Regions from separate parts of the Peribacillus sp. genome, predicted to be linked through region 2. Evidence: riboswitches for the same ligand, from Rfam matches in the RefSeq annotation. Region 2 holds a riboswitch; each other region holds the start of a gene.
The links. A riboswitch is a leader RNA that binds a small molecule or an ion and turns the genes downstream of it on or off. The one in region 2 is predicted to bind S-adenosylmethionine.

Region 1 (6,305 bases), on a different contig from region 2:
CTGAACTGATATACCAAGCAGAAAAAACAAAGAGGCTGCTCCTAGGAGCAGCCTCAAATCATGTATTTATTCAGAAACAGGTACAACTGCACCTTCATATTCTTCTAAAATAAAATCTTGAATTTCTTTCGAATGTAATACTTCTACTAGTGCTTTAATCCCTTTGCTGTTTTCATCGCCTTTTCTTACGGCAATCACATTCACATATGGTGAATTCTCATCTTCAATCGCAATGGAATCTTTAAGGGGATTCAAGTCTGCGTCAATTGCATAATTGGAATTGATCATAACCGCATCGCCTTCTTTATTATTATATACCTGAGGCAATAATGCTGCTTCAATATCGGTTTTGAACGTAATCTTTTTCGGGTTTTCAGAAATATCTTTGACAGTAGCCGTCGTTTTATCGACTCCTTCTTTAAGTGTCAATAACCCATTAGCTTCAAGCAATGATAAAGCACGACCATGATCAGCAACCGAACTGCTCATAATAATTTCAGCGCCATTTGGAAGTTCGTCGAGAGATTTATACTTTTGTGAGTAAATTCCGATTGGTTCGATATGAATGCCGCCAGCATTTACAAAGTCATACCCATTTTCCGCTATTTGCGCTTCTAAATAAGGAATATGTTGAAAATAGTTCGCATCCAAGTCTTTTTGCTCTAATGCTTTGTTCGGTAAAACATAATCTTGGAACGTTTCAATTTTTAGCTCGATTCCTTTTTCCTCAAGAAGAGGTTGAGCTTTTTCAAGTATTTCCGCATGTGGTACGTTTGAAGCACCCACCACTAGTTCCACTGAATCTTTACCGTTACCGCCTTTACCTGAATCGTCATTGCCGCATGCAGCAAGCGCAAATGTTAAAACGAGAATTAAGGCAAAACTGACTATCTTTTTCATAAATTCATCTCCTAGTTATCGCTTGTCTAATTTCGTTGTGAAAAAGTCACCAATGATTTGAATAATAAATACAATTAATAAAATGATAATCGTAGCGATTAGCGTCACATCATTTTGACCTCGCTGATAACCATCCAGATAAGCAAGGTTTCCGAGACCGCCTGCTCCAATTACCCCAGCCATCGCTGTATAACCAACAAGTGCAATCGCAGTAACCGTGATACCGGATATAAGGGCTGGTAATGATTCTGGGATCAACACTTTCCAAATGATCGTATTGATTGTTGCTCCCATTGACCGTGAAGCTTCAATAACACCTTTGTCAATTTCACGTAACCCTATTTCGACCATCCTCGCATAAAAAGGAGCTGCTCCGATAATTAACGCAGGAAGAGCTGCATTTTCACCAATCATTGAACCCATAACTGCCCTGGTAAATGGAATGAGAAGGACAATTAAGATGATAAACGGAATAGATCTGAATATATTAACAAATGCGCTAATGACCACATTTACAGGACGATTTTCCCATATGTTTCCCTTAGACGTCAAAAATAACACAAGTCCTAAGACAATTCCTAAAATGAAGGTTGCTACAATAGATATTCCTGTCATATAAAGTGTTTCATACGTTGCTTCCATCATTTCTTCCCAATCAACGTTAGGTAATAATTCTTCAATCATGTGAAATCACCTCCACGTCAACCTGCTGCTCTTTGATATATTGTAGAGCTAAATCCATCTCTGCTTGAGCACCATCGATATGAATAAAAAGCGTCCCATAAGCTCCATTTTGGGTTTGTGAAATTTTTCCTTGCACTATCGTAACATCTAACTTGAAAGATCGTACCAGTTGGGTAATTAATGGACTATTGGTCGACTCTCCGACAAATGTAAGCTGGATAACTCTACCTTCCGGGAAACGTTCCAATAAATGTTCAATTGTTTCCTTTGTTTCCTCTGGCTCCGTTACCTGTTGGACGAATCTCTTTGTAATGGGTTGAACAGGATGACGGAACACATCCAGGACAGGACCTTGTTCAACCACTTGCCCGCTTTCCATAACAGCAACACGGTGACAAATCTTTCGAATGACATGCATTTCATGAGTAATCAAAACAATCGTCAATCCTAAGCGCTTATTGATATCAACCAGCAGTTCTAGAATTGAATCAGTTGTCTGCGGGTCGAGTGCTGACGTTGCCTCATCACAGAGAAGTACCTTAGGATTATTAGCCAAAGCTCTAGCTATTCCGACTCTTTGCTTCTGTCCGCCGCTTAACTGAGATGGATACGCATCCTCTCTGCCTTCGAGACCGACCAGCTTAATCAATTCATTTACTCTTTTTTTCGCTTCAGTTTTCGAAACACCGGCAATTTCCAGTGGAAAAGCAATATTATCAGCTACCGATCGAGACCAGAGCAGATTAAAATGTTGAAAAATCATGCTGATTTCTTGTCGAGCTTTTCTGAGTTCTGTCCCTTTGATTTTAGATATTTCCCGTCCTGCCACAATAACTGAGCCATCCGTTGGTGTTTCTAGACCATTTAACATCCGAATTAATGTACTTTTTCCTGCTCCGCTATATCCAATGATTCCGAAAATTTCACCTTGATCTATCTTCATGCTGACATTATCGACTGCTTTTATTAACCCGCCTTGTGCCAAGCCTGTTCGGAATGACTTACTTATTTGTGATAATGTTATCAATAATCTCACCTCTTTATTCAATACATTCTATGAACTTAGTAATCTGACTCTCAAGAAAAACCTTCACATATATCGTTTCTCATTTCACCCTAAACATGTATTGAAATCTCAATTAAGAAACAAAAAAACCTTTCCGCAAGAGCAGAAAGGCTGGCTAAGAAACTAACCGTCCTCTCATCTCCCAAAGCATGACTGCTTTGTGTGAATTGGCACCTTTCCAAGGTAATCCTTGTCGGTTGCCGGGCTTCAAAGGGCACATCCCTCAGCCTCTCTTGATAAGAGTAAAACGTATATGTGATTGAAGGTTTCCCCTCGTTAAAAGTCCATAATAATTATTATAAAATAATATCATGAATAAAGAGATGATGTCAATCAAAAACATTGATGTCAGATGATCTTAAATGGTTTTAGCTGAGGTACTCGTAATCCCTGTTGCTTTTCCGATGCCATCTTCGAGCGCCTCTATTAAATCTTCAACGTTTTCAATGCCAACGGATAGACGGACGAGGTCAGCGCTAACACCTGATTTTAGTAATTCCTTATCATTTAATTGTTGATGAGTTGTACTTGCTGGATGAATAATTAAACTCTTAGCATCTCCTACATTGGCAACATGTGACCATAGATCGATGGAGTTAATCAACTTCGCTCCCGCATCACGGCCCCCATTAATCCCAAAGATGACAATAGACCCCGCACCCTTTGGCAAATATTTATCAACGAGTTTTTTATCAGGGTGATTAGTATTCCCCGGGTAGGTTACCCAACTGACAGCGGGATGATTTTCCAAATAGCTAACAATTTCTTTAGTATTGGCTAGATGCTCCTTCATTCTTACATGAAGGGTCTCTAATCCTAGCGTAAATTGGTACGCACTTTGTGCACTCAATGTCGGACCAAAATCACGAAGCAATTGCACACGTGCCTTTGTTATGAACGCAGCCGGACCCACTGCTTCACTGAAAACAATCCCTCCGTAGCTCGGATCAGGTTCCGTAAAGCCAGGGAAATTGGGCGAATTCCAGTCAAAGTTTCCACCGTCAACAATAATGCCGCCCAATGTCGTCCCGTTACCAAGCAGCCATTTAGTTGCCGAATGGATCACAATATCAGCTCCGAATTCAATCGGACGGCATAGATAAGGTGTTGCAAAGGTATTATCAATAATCAACGGTATACCATTTTCATGAGCAATGTCAGCAATGGCCTCAATATCTAATACAGTTAAACTTGGATTACCAATGGTTTCTCCAAAAATCGCCTTTGTTTTCGGCGTAATTGCTTTTCTAAAGTTTTCCGGGTCCTCAGGTGAAACAAAGTGAACCTTTATCCCATACTTAGGCAGAGTATTGGCAAATAAATTGTATGTTCCTCCATAAAGGGTGGAAGCTGCTACAATTTCGTCCCCTGCTCCAGCTAGATTGAGGATGGCTAATGAAATAGCAGCCATTCCACTTGCGACCGCAAGAGAGCCGATCCCTCCTTCTAGCAGTGCAACCCTTTCCTCAAATACTGTCACAGTTGGATTATGAATCCTTGTATATATATAGCCCGCTTCCTTTAATCCAAATAAATTGGCCGCATGCTCTGTGTCTTTAAATAAATAGGCATTACTTTGATGAATAGGCAGAGAACGTGCTCCTGTTTCATCCGTCTGTAATCCTCCATGAATACTCACTGTTTCAAACCGATAACTTTTTTCTTCTGACATTGTCTCATCTCTCCTTTAACAATCTTATTAGCTCTTTAAGGATATGTAAGAAACAAAAAAACCTCATCTAGTTTAAGAAGAAGTTTTTAGGAACTCTCCTTATCTTTCAGAGCTTATACTCTGCTGGAATTAGCACCGTGTATTAAAAACATACCGGTTGCCGGGCTTCAAAGGGCCAGTCCCTCCACCTCTCTTGATAAGAACATATTAAATTTTCAGATAATTACCTTGTAGGAAATATATCACGAACATAAGATAACGTCAATAAAGAAATCAGATTTTTCTATCTTTATAACCATTTTTTTATCTCTTTAAGGTGAAAAGTTCTTTTGACACCTGTATAAAAGCACACTTATGCCGAAATTTTTTTGCTGTTTACTAAATACGTCCTTACTATGACCTTGTTTTCACTGTACAGCTATTCCTACCAAGTATTCATTTTCACAATCCAATGTTTTTCAAGACAAAATATGACAAATATTTCATTGAACAGTTCGCTATTATTAAAGCAGCAACAGTGCTATACATACGAGCCGACTACGCGAAACGGAGGGTAGCTGAATTGTAGAACGGTCTCATTTTTGTTCTTTGACATTCGAATAGGGGGAAGAAACTTTGCAAAAAAAACGAGAAAGAAAATGGCTGGCTTTATTATTTTCAATTTTGCTGCTTACATCTTTGATCATTCCGACAAACTCCACCATTGCTTCGACAAGTACACTTCATACCTCTGCAAAAGATAGTCTTTTAGGAAAAGAACAAAAGAAGATTGCTCCTACAGTCCTTTCACAATTTAAAGAAAATAAAGAAGTTACCTTCCTAATTAAATTCAAAGAACAAGTGGATACCAACAAAGTATCTACCAAAGCTGCTGCTATAGCCAAAACACAAAAACTATCAGCTAACCAATCAAAACTACTTAAACGCTCTACTCTTGTATCCGAGCTTCGATCTACTGCATTAGAAACACAGGTAAATGTTAAAGACTATTTAGTCAAACAGGAAAAAGCAGGCCAAGCAAAGAATCTTCAATCCTTTTATATCGTCAATGCGATGGCAGTAACAGCTTCCAAAGACGTAATGGAGCAGCTCGCTGTTTACCCTGAGGTAGCTAAAATCCTGCCAAATGAAATCAGACAGTTAATTCAACCAGCTAGTAAAACCAAAATCTCTAATGCAGTGAATGGCTCTACTGCCGTTAAAAGCAAAGCCGACACGTCCGCCATTGAGTGGAATATCGATAAAATCAGTACACCAGCTGTATGGGACATGGGGATTGATGGTGCTGGAACCGTTATCGCCTCTATCGATACAGGCGTTCAATGGAATCACCCAGCATTAAAAACCAAATACCGCGGTTATAATCCTGCAAATCCAAACACCGCTGACCATGAATATAATTGGTTGGATGCGGTGGGTGGACAGGCTTCACCTTATGATGATTTAGGGCACGGAACACATACGATTGGAACCATGGTTGGATCTGAAGAAAATGGATCCAATCAAATCGGTGTTGCTCCGGGCGCTAAATACATTGCTGTTAAAGCCTTTTCTGCAAGCGGCGGTTCTGATATTGATTTATTAGAAGCAGGTGAATGGGTTCTTGCACCAAAAGATGCTGCTGGAAATCCACATCCTGAAAAAGCACCGGATGTAGTAAACAATTCATGGGGCGGGGGTGCTGGTCTTGATGAATGGTACCGTCCAATGGTTCAAGCATGGAAATCAGCTGAAATATTCCCTGAATTTTCTGCTGGAAATACAACCCTGACTAATCCTGGCGGGCCGGGTTCAGTTGCCAACCCAGCAAACTATCCAGAATCCTTTGCAACAGCAGCAACAGATTTAAACAATCAGATTGCTAACTTTTCCTTACGTGGACCTTCTCCGTATGGAGAAATCAAACCAGATATCTCCGCACCAGGTGTGAATATTCGTTCTTCTGTTCCTGGAGGTTTGTATGAGGGTGGTTGGAATGGCACA
Region 2 (10,758 bases):
GATTATCTGAAGAAATTAAATAATAATTTAGATGGCTATAATATCGACTTCTTTGAAGACGAAAAAGAAAGCATCTGGATGATGGCGAATGCCTATTATAAATTAATTTCCGATTTTGCCAGAAAAAATGCTAAACAAGAACAAATTCAAAGTAAAAAGGATGTTCAAAAATCCGGCATGACTAAGTAGGTTGAAGCATGAAAAAGACAACTGCATCTGAAATACAGCGGGGTCAGGCGATTACGTTTCGAATTCCCTCCGACACACCCGATCATGTATTAAGACAGCTCCAAAAGCTAAAAGAAACAGAAAAACGAAATTTTTCTAGTAAAATAGCTGAATTTGTGCTTGAAAATGTTGGGAATTCGACAGTACAGGATCGAGAAATGATCAAGATTCCTCTTCCTCATAAGCTAAACAAGGGTCAAAGGGATTGGCTCAAACATGCTCATTCTGAGGCTATGCTTGGAACCATTTTATATCATATATTGTCTGACCCTATAAGGGCGACGTCCTTATTGGCTTCCCTGACTAGTAATGCGTTGGAGATTGATGAAGCCCTTTATTTACAGGAACAGCCTGTTAATCAAGAAGTGGAAGAGGATATTCACATAAGATTACCCGTCTCTGAAGCTGAATTAGATAATTTTGATTGGAATGACAGTACTACACAAGTGGATGAGAGCAGCGAAGAAGTAGAAGAGGAAAATCTTGATGATTTATTGGGTGATTTCCTCGCTCAGATGAATAAATAAGAAAAAGAGGCAGCTGCATTATGCAGCTTGCCTCTTTTTTAGCTTGCTAAGAAGATCAGTTGGTATAGGAATAAAATAGCGAATACGTAAACGAAAGGATGCACCTCACGGATTTTACCTTTCGCAATTTTCATAATGGGATAGGCAATGAAACCAAGGGCAATTCCATTAGCGATGCTTGATGTCAATGGCATGGTCACAATCACCAAGAAAGCTGGGAAGGCTTCGTCAAAATCATGCCAATTGATGTCTGAAATACTTTTGATCATAAAACATCCTACAATGATTAAACTTGGTGCAGTAATAGCGGCAACATCTGATAAAGAACCGATTAAGGGACTGAAGAAAGCCGTTATTAAGAATAAAACAGCTACCGTTAAGGCAGTTAGACCAGTTTTACCACCAGCTCCTACCCCTGCTGAAGATTCAACGGAGGCAGCTGTTGGACTTGTTCCAAACACAGCGCCGACAGTTGTTCCGATGGAGTCGGCAAAAAAGGCACTGCCAGGTTTTTCAAGCTTCCCGTCCTTTAATAACCCTGCCTGACGAACAATCCCTAGGAGGGCTCCTGTCGTATCAAACAGCATAACAAGTAAAAAGGAGAAAACAACACCATATAAACCATAATTAATGACATCGTTAAACGATGTAATCGGATTTGTGATGAGCGCGCCTTCTGGTAAGTGCGGCAAGGCAGCAATCCCGTTAAAATGTAACTGACCGGTAAAGTAGGCAATTAATGCGGTGATGACCATACCAATGAAAATGGATCCTTGAATGTTTAAGGTCATTAAGATTATGGTTATGATTAAGCCTATTAAGGTTAGTGCTACCTTTGGGTCTGTGAAATCACCCAATGCCACTAAGTTGGTTTCATGATCGGCGACTATTCCAGATAGACGCAGGCCGATAAAAGCAATGAATAGACCGATACCAGCACTGATTGCATGCTTCAAATTATCGGGAATAGCTGTGATTAACTTTGTTCTGAATGATGTTAAAGATAGAATCAAGAAGATGATCCCGGTCACAAATACGGCAGAAAAGGCAACTGTATAAGAGATATTATAAGTACCTAGTACGGAATAAGCAAAGTAGGCATTTAAGCCCATCGCTGGGGCTATAATAATTGGGTAATTAGCAAGCAAGGCCATGCATAATGTCCCGACCAGTGTAGCAATGATTGTTGCTGTAAAAGCTTGATCAAAAGGTACACCAGCTTCAGATAAAATCTTCGGATTAACAACAATAACATAGGCGACTGTCAAGAATGTAGTCAATCCGGCAATAATTTCTGTTTTAACGGTCGTGTTCCGTTCTTTAAGTTTAAACATGATGCCACTCCTTTTAATATAGAAACCTCCCTGCCATATGAAATACGAATGGCAAGGAGGAATAGCTTGCCGATATTCGGCAAATTCTCTCTGTATGCATTAGTTTGTACATAAATATAAATCCTATAAATTATAATCAAGTTCTAACAAAAGCACAATAACAGGATAAGGAAGTTCAACAAAAGAACACGTGTAAAAGAAGGTCGTAAAACGTGGTATACTTGCTAAAAGAAGTAACAAGAAAAAAACTCTTCGGAGAGTAGGCAGGTACTAAATGAAATTTACTGAATTAGGAATAGATGGACCAATAGAAGAAATGTTGAATTATATGGGGATTACATCTCCAACACCGATTCAAGAGCAGGCGATTCCAGAGATACTAGCCGGCAGGGATGTAATCGGCAAGGCGCAGACTGGAACGGGAAAAACATTGGCGTTTTTACTGCCGATTATTGAGCACACTGATACGGAAACGCCTTATATTCAGTCACTTATTGTAACCCCAACAAGAGAACTAGCTCTTCAGATAACAGCTGAGCTGACGAAATTTGCGGAGCAAATTGAGGACTTTCATGTCCTTGCCGTATATGGGGGGCAAGATGTAGACCGCCAATTGAAGAAACTAAAACGCAGTATATTAGTCGTGGTTGCGACTCCAGGAAGATTGTTAGATCATACTAGAAGAGGAACAATCGATCTATCAAAAGTGAAACACCTAGTCCTTGATGAGGCAGATCAAATGCTTCAAATTGGATTCTTGCCTGAGGTTGAGGAAATCATTGAAAATATTCCAGCTGATAGGCAGACGCTGCTTTTCTCAGCAACGATGCCAGAACAAGTTATTTCTCTATCTAAACGGTTTATGAATAATCCACTTAAGATAGCCGTTGAAAACAGTCAGGTTACCGTTAAACAAATTCGTCAGGTGGTCATTGAAACCACGGACCGGGCTAAGCAAGCATCACTTATTAAAATCATTGATGAAGAACAGCCCTACTTAGCGGTTATTTTCTGTCGAACAAAGCGCAGGGTATCTGTGTTAAATGAAGCGTTAAAGAGTGCTGGATACAATTCAGACGAACTGCATGGAGATATCTCACAAGCGAAGCGTGAACGTGTCATGAGGAACTTCCGGAATGCCTCCCTGCAGTTTTTGGTGGCAACAGATGTAGCCGCGAGGGGTCTTGATGTTGAGGGTGTTACACATGTCTTTAACTATGATGTTCCGGAAGATGCGGAAAGTTATATTCACCGAATCGGCCGGACTGGACGAGCAGGCGAACATGGTTTAGCGGTAACGTTTATCGCTACAAAAGATTTGCCGATATTAAAAGATATCGAAAAGGGCATCGAGATGAAAATTGATCGTAGACAGCTCGAAGGCATTGTTATGAATGAGCCTACAAGGGCGACTGCTAAGCCAAAACGAGTTCAGGGCAATAATGCTCGTTCTGATTTCAATAAGCGCCATGGCAAGCCGAGCAGCCCAGGTAAAACCTCTGGGAAACCTTCCCCTTCAAGAAAAAGAGGTACAAATTCAGATAGCGGCTTTGCAGCCAAATCAGGAAATGGACGAAGTGATTCACGTAAGAGATAAATAAGTGTCATTCTTTAGCCCTGCTGTGCTATACGGCAGGGTTTGTTTGCATTTTTCTCAGTTGAAATACGTCGCAGGACCTATGTGAAAATACCTCTGCAGCTCATTATAAAAAATCCATCCAATAGCTATGATAGAAATAAGGAAAGGAGGTACGGTTACTATGATGAAAAAAGCAGGCTTAATCATTATTGGAGGAATTGCAGCGATCATTGCTCTTACAAATGTTGGCCCATTAATCAGCTTGATTATCTGTTTAGCAATTCTTTATTACAGTTTTAAACAATTGCTTAAATCAGAAAATACAGGAGCAAAAATTACCTGGGCAATTATTGTGCTGGTAGCATTAATGGCATCTGTATCACATGTACCTGCAATACTCGGACTTGTGGCGGCGTATATCGTCTATCTTGTGTATAAGAAATGGAACCGAGACAAAAAAATAGGTAATGAAGAATCATCGGATCCTTTTACAAACTTTGAAAAACAGTGGGCAAATTTGAATAAATAAAAAAACGGAGGAGTGTTTTATATGAATGACTTATTTTCACGAATGAAACAAACACTAACAGCTGATTTTTATCATGTACTTGATAAAATGGAACAGAAAAACCCAATAGCGCTGCTCAATCAATATTTACGTCAGGCTGAAGCGGAAACTGAAAAGGTCCGTAAGCTGGTCGAGCGTCAGTATCAATTAAAAGCTGAATTTACGAAGGAACTTGCTGAAGCGGAGGGGTTAGCTGAAAAACGGAAGAATCAAGCGAAGATTGCAGAAAAAGCTGGGGAATCAGAGCTGCAGGCCTTTGCTATTCAAGAAAGTGAACTTTACAGCACCCGTGCACTCCGAATAAAAGAAGCGTTATTTAAGGCTGAAAAGCAGTTGAGTGAACTAGAGTATAAATATAGAGAAATGAAGCATAAATTAAAGGACATGAACATTAGAAGAATGGAATTAATGGGTAAAGAAAACATAGCTCACGCTCATCAACGTATGAATCAAGTAATCGATTCTGGCAGTACGTCAAGTTCGTCAACAGGAAAATTTGAAGATACAGAAAACTACTTGGATAATTTGGAGCAAAGAATTAACTCAAACTATCAAAGGCAAAGTATCGATACCCGAATTATTCAACTAGAAAAGGATATGAAAAAAGAAGAAACACATTCAATTTCGTAATCATGTTATTCTTAAAAGGCGTAGTTAGCTGCGCCTTTTTCGTAATGAATAATCAAAAGTTAGATTGATGAGAGAGGAGGATCAGGATGTTTAAACAAGTAAACACAGATTATATCAGTTGGATCTTTTTAATTGGCCTTATCTCGCTTATTATGGAACTTGTTTTTTTTGACGGCGGACTCATTTACACCCTTGCCCTCTCCATCGGCTGCTTATTTATAGGTAAAAAAAAATACCATCGAAAAATAGGGAAAATACTGTTTTTCATTGGCGTATTTAGCACGATTATCATTGTGTTAAATATGTTTGTATTCAAATTTTTTCTCCTCGTGATTCTTGCATATGCCCTCTATGGTTTTTATTTATCTAAACAAAATCCTGAAAAAGTACAGTTGGTGTTGACTGAACCTAAACAAAATACCGAAGAAAAAGAACAGTTGATTAAAACAAGTTATTTATTCAGTAACAAACTAATAGGTTCGCAGCAAACCCAGAAGTCAGTCTACGAATGGAATAATGTCAATATTCAACGAGGAATTGGTGATGTAGTCATCGATTTAAGCAATACGATCCTTCCAAAAGGTGAAACCATTATTTCGATAAGAAGCATGGTGGGCAACCTGAAAATCAAAATTCCATATGATGTTGAAGTAAACCTTCACCACTCAGTCGTAATCGGCAGAGCCGTCATCTTTCAAAATCATGAAAAGCGGATGTATAATCAAATTATTTCCTGCCAAACAGAGGGCTTCCATAACGCTGTTCAAAAAGTGACCATCATCACCTCCGTCTTCATTGGCAATATCGAGGTGAATCGGGTATGAATGTGATGACTCGCCAGATTGTCTATGCTTTTGGTATTGCGCTCATAACCGCAATTATTGTTCCAGCTCTTGTCTTCTATGTTTATCCTTTAGAGAACTGGCGAAATCTCTGGGAGATGAAACTACTTAATCTGTCCTTTATCATTACTTTTCCAAGTATCCTTTTATTTGTAGGAATTGCATATGGAATAGTGTCAGGAATATACTGGCGCAGACAAATGAATAAGCTTAGTGATGATTTGCATTTAGTGGAATTAGGCCGGCCTATTCAGTCATTTGATGATTATTCCTTACTGGAATTCAAAGCATTAGCCAAACAGGCAGAGCAGATTCAAAAGCTTGGAGCAGAGCAGGCAAAGTTAGCACAGAAGCTTGCTACTGAAAAAGCAGAAGACCAGGAAAAGCGGATTCAGGAAATTGTATCTCAAGAAAGAAACCGTTTGGCAAGGGAACTACACGATTCAGTCAGCCAGCAGTTGTTTGCTGCATCCATGATGATGTCCGCTATTACCGAAAACAATGGCGAGGATAAACAACTTCCGGTTGTGGAAGGAATTATCCATCAGGCACAGCTGGAAATGAGGGCATTGCTTTTACATCTTAGACCTGTACCATTACGAAATAAATCTCTGCAAGAAGGTATCCAAGAGCTTTTAGAAGAATTAGCTCAGAAGGTGCCAATGAAAATAGAGTGGAAAACAGAAGCTATTCATCTTGATAAAGGGATAGAAGATCATCTGTTCCGAATTCTACAAGAATCAGTATCTAATACATTAAGGCATGCCAAGGCAAATAGTATCGATGTGTTACTGATTGAGCGTGATGAGATGGTTATTTTACGCATTGTAGACGATGGAATGGGATTTGAACTCGATCAAACGAAAACGGGTTCGTATGGTTTGCAGAATATGAAAGAACGAGCTGTAGAGCTAGGCGGGTCACTGAAAATTGTCAGTGTTCCAGGGAATGGAACACGACTAGAAGTCAAAATACCACTACTACAGACTAAGGGGGATACCTAAATGATTAGTGTCTTGTTTGTGGATGACCATGAAATGGTTAGAATAGGGGTGACCGCTTATTTATCTGCACAGCCTGATATTACCGTGATAGCTGAGGCAGATGATGGAGCAGCGGGTGTCAAACTAGCCCTTGAACTACGTCCGGATATTATTTTAATGGACCTAGTTATGAAGGAAATGGACGGGATAGAAGCTACTAGAAACATTATGCAAAGCTGGCCGGAAGCAAAGATTATTATTGTGACAAGTTTTCTAGATGATGAAAAGGTCTATCCGGCTCTCGAAGCAGGTGCAGCAAGCTATATGCTTAAAACCTCAAAAGCAAGTGAAATTGCAGACGCTGTTCGTTCAACTTACCATGGCCAGAGCGTGTTAGAGCCAGAGGTGACAGATAAAATGATGAAAAAAATGCGTAGTCATGCTAGTAAACTTCCCCATGAATACTTAACAAATCGTGAGATGGAGATTTTGCTTTTAATGACACAAGGGAAAACGAATCAAGCAATTGCTGATGAATTATTTATTGCCGTCAAAACAGCGAAAGTGCATGTGAGTAATATCTTAAATAAGCTTGAGGTCCAAGATCGTACACAAGCAGTGATTTATGCGTTTCAACATCAACTAGTGAAATAACTTTTTGGAGGATTCTATGTATTTAAAGACAGTTACGATGATAGGCACAGAGTTAGAAAAGCAGGGAATTCCGTATCAATTTAAAGGCCAAGCATCATTAAGGGTCCAAGGTGCGTCCATTTCTGAAGATTCAATAATCGAAGCGTCTGTCCAATGGGATGTTTTAGACGAAGCGAGAAGAATATTTACTAAGTATTCACCGACAGACATTAGCAGCAATCCAGAATCCGCTGTTTTCAGTTTTACAATCGATACCATTACCGTTTACATAAGCTGTGAATACAATACAACCATTAAGACAGATCCATATCGGATATCGGTAGAAATAGATCAGACAAACATTTGGTGCCAATCACTTTATAGTTACTTTTATAACGAAGAAATGGCTCTTTATAGTGATCAAATCCATGCTTATTTAGCCAAAGAACAGCAGGGATTTACAGCTGAAAATGAACAAGCATGGAACCAGAATAATTACAGTGCTCTTTTAAATCGTTATGGAAAACCTGAAGCACTTGTTGAAAAAATCAAGCAAAATCCTAAGTGGAGACTCAAACCTTTTTATCAGTATATGGGTAATCTTCAAGGAAAATCAGTGATGCATTTGATGGGCTCAAATGGTGTTAAAGCAGTGGCGATGGCGCTCCTTGGTGCAAAGGTCACAGTGGTTGACTTTTCAAAAGAAAATGCAGCATTCGCTAGAGAGCTGGCTGATGCGGCAGACGTTCCGGTCGAGTATATTGTTTCTGACGTGCTCTCACTACCTGAGAATGAGGGGGCAGATCTTGTCCTGATGGAACTTGGTGTCCTCCATTATATGATTGACTTACAGCCGTTACTGGAGAAAATTAAGTCCTTATTAAAACCAGGCGGTCATTTTATTTTGCATGAATTTCATCCGATTTCAACCAAATTAATCACGTCCAGTGGTAAAAAACATAAAGTAAGCGGCAATTACTTTGATCCATCTATTGAAAAAAACCAAGTAGCTTTCACAAAACATATGCCTGATGAGGAACAAAAAAGCTTGTCCCAGGTAGTACAACGGAAGTGGACACTTGGAGAGCTTATCACGGCCATTGGCCAATCAGGCTTAATGATAAAGGTGTTAGAAGAAGAACCAAACCATAAAGTGCATGATATGGGGATTCCGAAAACGTATACGATTGTTGCTGAAAAACTAAATTTAGAATAATTAGAATTATTCATTGCAGTAAACCGACTTTTATAGTAGGATTAGTTTATCTTTTAACCAATTAAATAGTGTCTTATCAAGAGAGGTGGAGGGAACTGGCCCTATGAAGCCCGGCAGCCGCTGACAGTTTGTCAGAATGGTGCCAATTCCAGCGGAGCATATGCTCTGAAAGATAAGTGAAGGCTACTGCGCAAACTTCTTCTTATCGAAGGAGTTTTTTTGTTGTCTTTCCTCTGTTTCACCAATAAAAACAAAGGGGTTTTGAACATGAAGTTTGGCTTTTGGCTGCCTATTTTCGGTGGATGGTTAAGGAATGTAGAAAATGAAAACATGCCTGCAACCTTTGAGTATGCAAAACAAGTAACAATAGCTGCAGAAAAATTGGGGTTTGACACTACACTGGTAGCGGAATTAAATTTAAATGATATTAAAGGTCCTGAGCATGATTCGCTTGAAGCATGGTCAACCGCTGCAGCTCTAGCAGCGGTAACTGAAAAAATTGAGATTATGACGGCAGTACGGCCTGGATTCCATAATCCAGCGGTTACAGCGAAAATGGCTGCCAATATAGACAACATAAGCAACGGACGTTTTACCCTGAATGTGGTATCTGCATGGTGGGAAGAAGAAGCGCGGCAATATGGGGGGATTTTTACGGCCCATGATGAGCGTTATGATCGAACAGAAGAATTTCTAGATATCTTAACGGGACTATGGTCTGCCGAGGATACCTTCTCATATGAGGGCAAATATTACAGCATAAAGGATGCTCACTTACATCCAAAGCCGGTTCAACGTCCCAATCCCATTCTGTATGCAGGTGGAGAAAGTCCACGCGGGAAACAGACGATCGTCGATAAATGTGACGCCTACGTAATGCATGGTGGAACGGTTGAAGAAATTTCGACTAAGATTGAAGGTATGAAACGACAGCGTTCAGAAGCAGGCCGTGAACCTTTTTCAGCTTTTGGTTTAGCTGCATACGTAGTCTGCCGTGATACAGAAGAAGAAGTGGCTGCTGAACTTGCAAGAATCACAGATGTGAAGGAATCGGGCGGTTATGCAGGATATAACGACTTTATCAGCAAATCACAACTTGAACAGCAAGTTAAACTTTTCGATTATTCTGTTTCTAACCGCGGTCTGCGTCCGAATTTAATTGGAACCCCTGAACAAATTGCTGATCGAATTATTGCTTTCGAAGAAGCAGGAGTAGATTTGCTATTGCTGCAATTTTCACCGCAGCTTGAAGAGATGGAACGCTTCGCCAAGCAGGTTAAGCCTCTTGTAGAAGCAAAACGCAAAAAAGCACCCGTTTAACTAATTTTGAAGGAGGCAACATGATGAGTAAAATTTATATTCTCCATGAAAATAACGAATGGACAGCCCATTTAACGAAACGATTGAATGAACTGGAATTACCATACGAAGAGTGGCATCTTGACGAAGGTCTCGTTGATCTTACAGAAACTCCGCCAGAGGGTGTCTTTTACAGCCGCATGAGTGCATCATCCCATACACGCGGTCATCGATATGCACCAGAATTAACAGAGTCTGTACTGGCTTGGCTTGAACAGCATAACCGCACCGTATTTAACGGAAGCCGCGCTCTTCGCTTAGAGGTCAGCAAAGTGAACCAATATACGGCCCTGACAAAGTCCGGTATTCGTACACCGAAAACAATTGCTGCAATCGGTAAGGAAAATATCTTGAAGGCCGCAGAGAAAATTGGTGCTGAATCATTTATCACCAAGCACAATCGGGCAGGAAAAGGTCTCGGTGTCCAATTATTCCACTCCATTGAGGGCTTGAAAGACTATCTAGAAGGTCCTGATTTCGACGAACCGATAGATGGCATCACCTTGATTCAGGAATACATCAAGGCGCCTGAGCCGTTTATAACCCGCTGTGAATTCGTTGGGGGCAAATTCGTTTATGCGGTACAAGTCGATACATCTGAAGGATTTGAACTTTGTCCGGCCGATGCCTGCCAAATCGGCGATCTCTTCTGTCCAGTAGGAGAGGAAGTCGAAGAAAAACCGAAATTCCAAATTGTCCAAGACTTTAATGATCCAATCATTGAAAAGTACGAAGCATTCCTAAAAGAAAACCAAATCACCGTAGCCGGCATTGAATTCATCCGAAATGAAGCTGGTGACATATTTACCTACGATGTGAACACAAATACCAACTATAACTCAGATGCCGAACAAGCTGC
Region 3 (6,732 bases), on a different contig from region 2:
GCCGAATGATTTTGAGTTTGGGCAGAATCATGCAGAGTTCAGGCTGAATGAACGAGGATTTAGCGGATCTGATGCCAATCGTCCGCTTTAAATGAAGAGATTTACGAGAAAGCCTGGCTATTTAGGCAGAAAAAGGGAAAAATTAAGGGCCAAGATGTTATTTTATGAAGGCGTTTCTGCGCGGACCGGGGTTATCCAGAACGTGTATCTAAAAGGGTGTCGGGTCGAATCTTTTGGTGAAAGGGCGGAATGATCTTGACTATGGGCCGAATAAAATGCCGGAAGGGGCGTATGTTTCTCACTTAAGGACGAATGACAGAGGATTAAGTGGATTTAATGCCAATCTCGGTGATTTAACTCGGTGGATTTACCAATATATGCTGAGTTTTTAAAAATTCAGATGTAGATATACATTCATATAAATAAAAAAACGCTCTCCACACAAGATCAATGATCTTTTGGGAGAGCATTTTTTATTTGACTAATGGGCCGCCTAATTCTTTAATTGTACTGGCTACATTTGAAAATTGTTTGAAGTTTTCATTGAATTTTTGTGCTAGTTCGATGGCCTTAGCTTTATAGGCATCTTTGTCTTCCCATGTTCGTGTAGGCTGGAGTACTTCGTCTGGAACGCCGGGCACGTGTAGTGGAATATCAAAGCCAAATACTTCGTCCTTGATGGTTTCGACGTTGGTTAATTCTCCTTCTAGTGCTGCCTGTACCATGGCTCTTGTATAAGCAAGCTTCATTCGGCTGCCGACGCCGTACTCGCCGCCAGTCCAACCTGTATTGACGAGGAATACTTTTGCGCTGTGTTCATCAATTTTTTCGCCGAGCATTTCTGCATAGCGGACTGCAGGAAGCGGTAGGAATGGTGAACCAAAGCAAGTGGAGAACGTAGCTTCGGGGGAGGTGATGCCTCTCTCCGTTCCAGCTAATTTACTCGTATAGCCGCTTAAGAAATGGAACATGGCTTGTTCTTTCGTTAGTTTACTGATAGGAGGCAATACGCCTGATGCATCAGCAGTTAGGTAGATAATCGTTGTTGGGTGACCTGCAACACTTGGATCAACGATATTATCAATCGATTGTATTTGGTAGGCAGCACGTGTATTTTCAGTCAAGGCACTGCTGTCATAATCCGCAATGCGGGTATCTGGATGAAGAACTACATTCTCAAGAACGGCACCAAAACGAATGGCGTCAAAGATTTGAGGTTCTTTTTCACGAGATAAATTGATGCATTTTGCATAGCAGCCGCCTTCGATGTTGAAAACGCCATTTGAAGACCAGCCATGCTCATCATCACCAATTAATTTTCGGTTGGAGTCTGCAGATAATGTAGTCTTGCCAGTTCCTGATAAACCAAAGAATAAAGCGACGTCGCCTTCTCTGCCGACATTGGCTGAACAATGCATTGGAAGAATCCCTTTTTCAGGAAGAAGATAGTTCATTACTGAGAAAATAGATTTTTTCATTTCTCCTGCGTATTCAGTACCGCCGATTAATACCGTCCTGCGTTCAAAAGAAATAATAATAAACGTTTCTGACTGTGTACCGTCTACGGCTGGATCTGCTTTAAAGTTTGGTGCTGATATAACCGTGAATTCTGATAAATGATCTTGAAGTTCTTCTTCATTTGGCCGAATAAATAATTGATGGGCAAACAGATTATGCCAAGCGTATTCGTTAATTATTTGAATGGGTAATTGATGTTGTTTATCTGCACCTGCAAAGCCTTTGAAAACAAATACTTCATCTTTTTGTTTTAAATACTGCAGGACTTTATCGTATAACTTTGCAAATACTTCACTAGAAATCGGTTGGTTTACAGTACCCCAATCAATCTTTTCATGAACAGCTTTTTCATCTACTATATATTTATCCTTAGGAGAACGTCCTGTGTATTTTCCGGTTTCAGCTTTTACAGCTCCTGTTGACGTGAGCTGCCCTTCGTTGCGGCTTAAAACTTTTTCAACTAATTGAGGTACAGAAAGCTGCACATGTATGTTGTTACCGGATAATAATTGGTGTAACTCATTTGAGATATCAAGCGTATTCATATAGGAGATACCTACCTTTTTTTGAATTTATAATCAATTTATAAATAGTATAACACATTAGTTTTAATAGTCTATACTATTTGTTTTGTTTCTTGTATTTTCTGAGAGGAAAAGGTTTTAATTGGTGAAATTTATTGAAAGGATCTATAGGCTATATGCCTTTTACTCCATTTTTCCTTTGCACTATGACATTATGTGAGGATAGTGGAAAATAGAAACTTTTTCTTCTGAATAGGAAATAAGTATTGACAGAATTTGTAGAATTACGTTATGATTTTAAATTGTACGGATTCTCTTATCCCGAGATGGTGGAGGGCCAGGCCCAATGAAACCCAGCAACCTGCTAGAATGTTTGATTTTGATAAAACAATAAATTGCTTTAATCAGCAATTGTTTGCAAAATCATTTTAGTGTTGGTGCTAACCTGAGCAAGGTAAAAAAACCCTTGAACGATAAGAGTGAAAGGATCATTTCGAGACAACAAACCTTTCCTCAAAAACTAGGAAGGGTTTTTATGCGTTTAATCATTCTTTTTTACTATGAATGATTCGCATCAACCTTTCTGCTTCTATTATATAATACCAACTGGGAATGAGTTTCGTCTAACAAAATGGGAAAGATAATGTGAATGGCTGCCATTCCTTTTCTTAGCCTGAACATTTGAGGAGGCAAAAGAATGTCAAAGAAACGTCGTTTATTTACTTCTGAGTCTGTGACAGAAGGACATCCGGATAAAATTTGTGATCAGATTTCAGATTCAATCTTGGATGCTATCCTAGCTAAGGATGCAAATGCACGTGTTGCATGTGAAACATCGGTTACAACTGGTTTAGTTTTAGTTGCTGGTGAAATTACTACTTCTACCTATGTAGATATTCCAAGAATCGTGCGTGATACAATTGCTGGTATTGGATACACACGCGCAAAATATGGTTTTGATGCTGAAACATGTGCTGTATTAAGTTCGATTGATGAACAGTCAGCAGATATTGCTGCTGGAGTCGATGAAGCTCTTGAATCTCGTGAAGGCCAAATGACTGATGATCAAATTAATGCAATCGGTGCTGGAGATCAGGGATTGATGTTTGGGTTTGCTTGTAACGAAACAGAAGAACTTATGCCGTTGCCTATTTCATTGGCTCATAAGCTTTCTCGTCGTCTAGCAGAAGTCCGTAAAAATGGAACGTTAGAGTACCTTCGTCCAGATGGTAAAACACAGGTAACGATTGAGTATGATGAAAATAACAAGCCGGTCCGTGTAGATACCATTGTTATTTCGACTCAACATAGTCCTGATGTTACATTGGAACAAATTCAACGTGATTTAAAAGAACATGTCATTAATGTGGTAGTGCCTAGCGGGTTAATTGATGATGAAACAAAATATTTCATTAATCCGACTGGCCGTTTCGTCATTGGAGGACCACAAGGTGATGCAGGTCTGACAGGACGGAAAATTATTGTTGATACGTACGGTGGATATGCTCGTCATGGCGGCGGCGCATTCTCTGGTAAAGATCCGACAAAAGTGGATCGTTCAGCTGCGTATGCTGCGCGGTATGTAGCGAAGAATTTAGTGGCAGCGGGTCTGGCTGACAAAGTAGAAGTACAGCTTGCTTACGCTATCGGTGTAGCTAAGCCGGTTTCAATCGCTGTTGATACATTCGGTACAGGAAAAGTGGATGAAGATATTTTAGTGGACTTAGTCAGTGCGAACTTTGATCTTCGCCCTGCTGGAATTATTAAAATGCTCGATCTTCGTAGACCGATTTATAAACAAACTGCAGCGTATGGACATTTTGGCCGTACGGATGTCGATCTTCCTTGGGAACGTACAGACAAGGCAGCTTCTTTAAAAGAACAAGCAAAAGCATAAACAAAAAAAGAAGTCTTACCTAGGTAAGATTTCTTTTTTTTGCATTATCCTGCTTTTCTGAATCAATACTAGAACAATCAAGCTCTTATATGTAATGAATTCATATCTTATTCTAGTGGAGCAGTGTATTTATAATATTGGCCCTTTTCGGCATATTCGGTTACTATACGCTCCATATCATGTTTGTCCTCTTCGGTTAGCTCGCGGATGACTTTAGCCGGTCTTCCGAATGCCAACGTGTTAGGTGGAATCACTTTCCCTTGAGGGACCAAACTGCCGGCTCCTATAAATGCACCCTCACCGATTTCAGCTTTATCAAGAATGATCGAGCCCATTCCGATAAGTGCACCTTTCCTAACTTTACAGCTATGAAGAATAACTTGATGTCCAATCGTCACTTCATCTTCAATAATCAGAGGATTATTAGGGCTTTGGTGTAAAATACTATTATCCTGTATGTTAACTTTTTTTCCGATAATGGTTGGAGCAACATCCCCTCGAATGACGGAGTTGAACCAAATGGTTGATTCAGCATCAATGGTAACATCACCTGTTATAATTGTATTCTCAGCAAGATAAACGCTTTCAGCAATTTGAGGTATTTTGTTTTTATATGGGTAAACTGGCATATTTAAAACAAATCCTTTCCGAAATCGACATTTTTTATGTATTATTTGTATTATAAAGGACGAAAACCTATTTGGAAAAAAATACACCTTGAAAATGATAGGGGGGACATCATATGTGGAAATGGGAGGCTGAAGGAAGCCCGAAAGCTGTAATTGTTATGGTACATGGAGCAATGGAACATCATGGCCGATATAAATGGCTGTCACAAATGTGGCGCTCTGCTGGGTATCATGTTATTATGGGGGACCTTCCAGGCCAAGGAATGACAACAAGAGCCTATCGAGGACATATTAATTCATTTGAACAGTACTTAAATGAGGTCAGGACTTGGATTGAAGAGGCATATGAATATGCGCTTCCAGTCTTCCTGCTGGGACATAGCATGGGAGGCCTGATTGCTATTAGACTTTTACAAGAAGATGAATTGGAAATAGCCGGCGTCATTCTTTCTTCACCTTGTTTAGGACTGATGGCTCAGCCGCCTAAGCTCCTCGGTGCGGCTTCAATTGGGTTAAATATTGCGTTGCCTAAATTAAGAATTGATGCGGGTCTCAAGCCTGAACTAGTTACGAGAAATTTAGAAATCCAGGAAGAAGATCTCAACGATTCATTATATGTTACGAAGGTTTCCGTTCGCTGGTATCGTGAACTACTGGGTGCAATTAAGGAGGCCTTTGAGGATATTCCGGAATTTCAGGATGTTCCAATGCTATTAATGCAGGGTGGAGACGATAAGATAGTTGACAAGCGCCCCGTCAGAGAATGGTTTAATTATAATCAATGCAGTGAAAAGCAATATAAAGAATGGCACGGACTTTATCATGAGATTTTTAATGAACCAGAAAGAAACGATGTATTCACCTATGCGCTTAGTTTTGTGGAAACCCGCCTGAAGACGCTGGGATACGTAGTTCAATGAAAAGAAGCTGCCTAAATTTGGCAGCTTCTTTTTAATCTATATTTTTTCTATAGCAAGGATAAATGGGGGGTCGTTCACTTGATTTATAAACTGGTATTGCAAGACATGTGCACGATGCTGAGATAACGCTGCGGCGTATTCGAGTAGATGGTCGCGTTCTTCAGCACCCCCAGGATGACCATGATAAATAACGAGGACAATCATTCCGCCTGGAGCCATAATATCAAGGAGCTGTTCTACACTTGAAATAGTCGTTTCAAAATGTGTGATAATTGACTTGTCGCCGCCAGGAAGATAACCAAGATTAAAAATGGCAGCTTTTATTTGACCGTGGTGTTTCTCGGGAATACGATAGGTCACTTGTTCATGTCCAGCAGTAAATAATGTGCATCGTTCGGTTACCTGCTCGGATGCTAGTTTTTTCTTCGTTTGATCAATCGCAGCTTGCTGAATGTCAAACCCATAAACATGCCCTTCTTCACCGACCAGATTTGCAAGAAAAACGGTGTCAAAACCATTTCCGACTGTTCCATCAACGGCGATATCTCCATGAGTTAAGGAGTCTTTCAATAAACGACTGGCAAATGGTAAGATCTTTTCTAGTTTCATTTACGTGGACCCTCCGTTATGTATAATTTCCCCTGATAGCTGTTACGTTTCTTTAATTCTGCATCAATGGCATTCAATACTGCCCACTTGTTAACGCTCCACATAGGCCCAACCATTAATTCAATAGGGCCGTCGCCTGTTATGCGGTGAATAATCATCTCAGGAGGAAGAATTTCCAGCTGATCACAAACAAGCGAGATATAGTCTTCAAAGGTAAGAAACTCAAGCAGCCCTTTTTCGTATTGTTTGACCATTGGTGTTCCTTTTAGAAGATGCAGTAAATGAATTTTGATTCCTTGAACATCGAGGTTGGCAACTTCACGTGCTGTTTCCATCATCATTTCATAAGATTCCTGCGGAAGGCCGTTAATAATATGAGAACAGACACGTATGCCATGCTTGCGTAATTTTTCAACACCTTCTTTGTAGCAGGCAAAGTCGTGAGCACGATTGATCATCTGAGCTGTTTTCTCATGCACGGTTTGCAGTCCAAGCTCCACAATAAGATACGTCCGTTCGTTAAGCTCGGCCAAATACTCAACAACATCATCAGGTAAACAATCAGGCCGAGTACCTATAGATAAACCGACAACATTTTTTTCCTGGAGAACGCCTTCGTATTTTTCCCGAAGTAC

Region 1: another riboswitch for S-adenosylmethionine. It lies ahead of AC52RT_RS07385 (O-acetylhomoserine aminocarboxypropyltransferase/cysteine synthase family protein); the one in region 2 lies ahead of AC52RT_RS03120 (LLM class flavin-dependent oxidoreductase).
Region 3: another riboswitch for S-adenosylmethionine. It lies ahead of metK (methionine adenosyltransferase); the one in region 2 lies ahead of AC52RT_RS03120 (LLM class flavin-dependent oxidoreductase).

The regions. Positions count from the first base shown of each region.
Region 1 is NZ_JAZVJO010000234.1:167-6,471, reverse strand. It holds gene AC52RT_RS07400 (MetQ/NlpA family ABC transporter substrate-binding protein) at 67-900, opposite strand; gene AC52RT_RS07395 (methionine ABC transporter permease) at 916-1,584, opposite strand; gene AC52RT_RS07390 (methionine ABC transporter ATP-binding protein) at 1,577-2,611, opposite strand; SAM riboswitch class I at 2,783-2,893, opposite strand; gene AC52RT_RS07385 (O-acetylhomoserine aminocarboxypropyltransferase/cysteine synthase family protein) at 3,009-4,322, opposite strand; SAM riboswitch class I at 4,419-4,525, opposite strand; partial or broken gene AC52RT_RS07380 (S8 family serine peptidase) at 4,938-6,305, shown strand, end outside.
Region 2 is NZ_JAZVJO010000092.1:1,205-11,962, forward strand. It holds gene AC52RT_RS03070 (Alp7A family actin-like protein) at 1-189, shown strand, start outside; gene AC52RT_RS03075 (hypothetical protein) at 198-755, shown strand; gene AC52RT_RS03080 (NCS2 family permease) at 794-2,089, opposite strand; gene AC52RT_RS03085 (DEAD/DEAH box helicase) at 2,364-3,686, shown strand; gene AC52RT_RS03090 (lmo0954 family membrane protein) at 3,850-4,197, shown strand; gene AC52RT_RS03095 (PspA/IM30 family protein) at 4,219-4,866, shown strand; gene liaF (cell wall-active antibiotics response protein LiaF) at 4,953-5,690, shown strand; gene AC52RT_RS03105 (sensor histidine kinase) at 5,687-6,712, shown strand; gene AC52RT_RS03110 (response regulator) at 6,713-7,345, shown strand; gene AC52RT_RS03115 (class I SAM-dependent methyltransferase) at 7,362-8,540, shown strand; SAM riboswitch class I at 8,611-8,719, shown strand; gene AC52RT_RS03120 (LLM class flavin-dependent oxidoreductase) at 8,808-9,860, shown strand; gene AC52RT_RS03125 (ATP-grasp domain-containing protein) at 9,884-10,758, shown strand, end outside.
Region 3 is NZ_JAZVJO010000557.1:49-6,780, forward strand. It holds gene pckA (phosphoenolpyruvate carboxykinase (ATP)) at 474-2,063, opposite strand; SAM riboswitch class I at 2,356-2,522, shown strand; gene metK (methionine adenosyltransferase) at 2,740-3,939, shown strand; gene AC52RT_RS18265 (gamma carbonic anhydrase) at 4,047-4,568, opposite strand; gene AC52RT_RS18270 (alpha/beta hydrolase) at 4,682-5,488, shown strand; gene mnmM (tRNA 5-(aminomethyl)-2-thiouridylate-methyltransferase MnmM) at 5,525-6,097, opposite strand; gene mnmL (tRNA modification radical SAM protein MnmL/YtqA) at 6,094-6,732, opposite strand, start outside.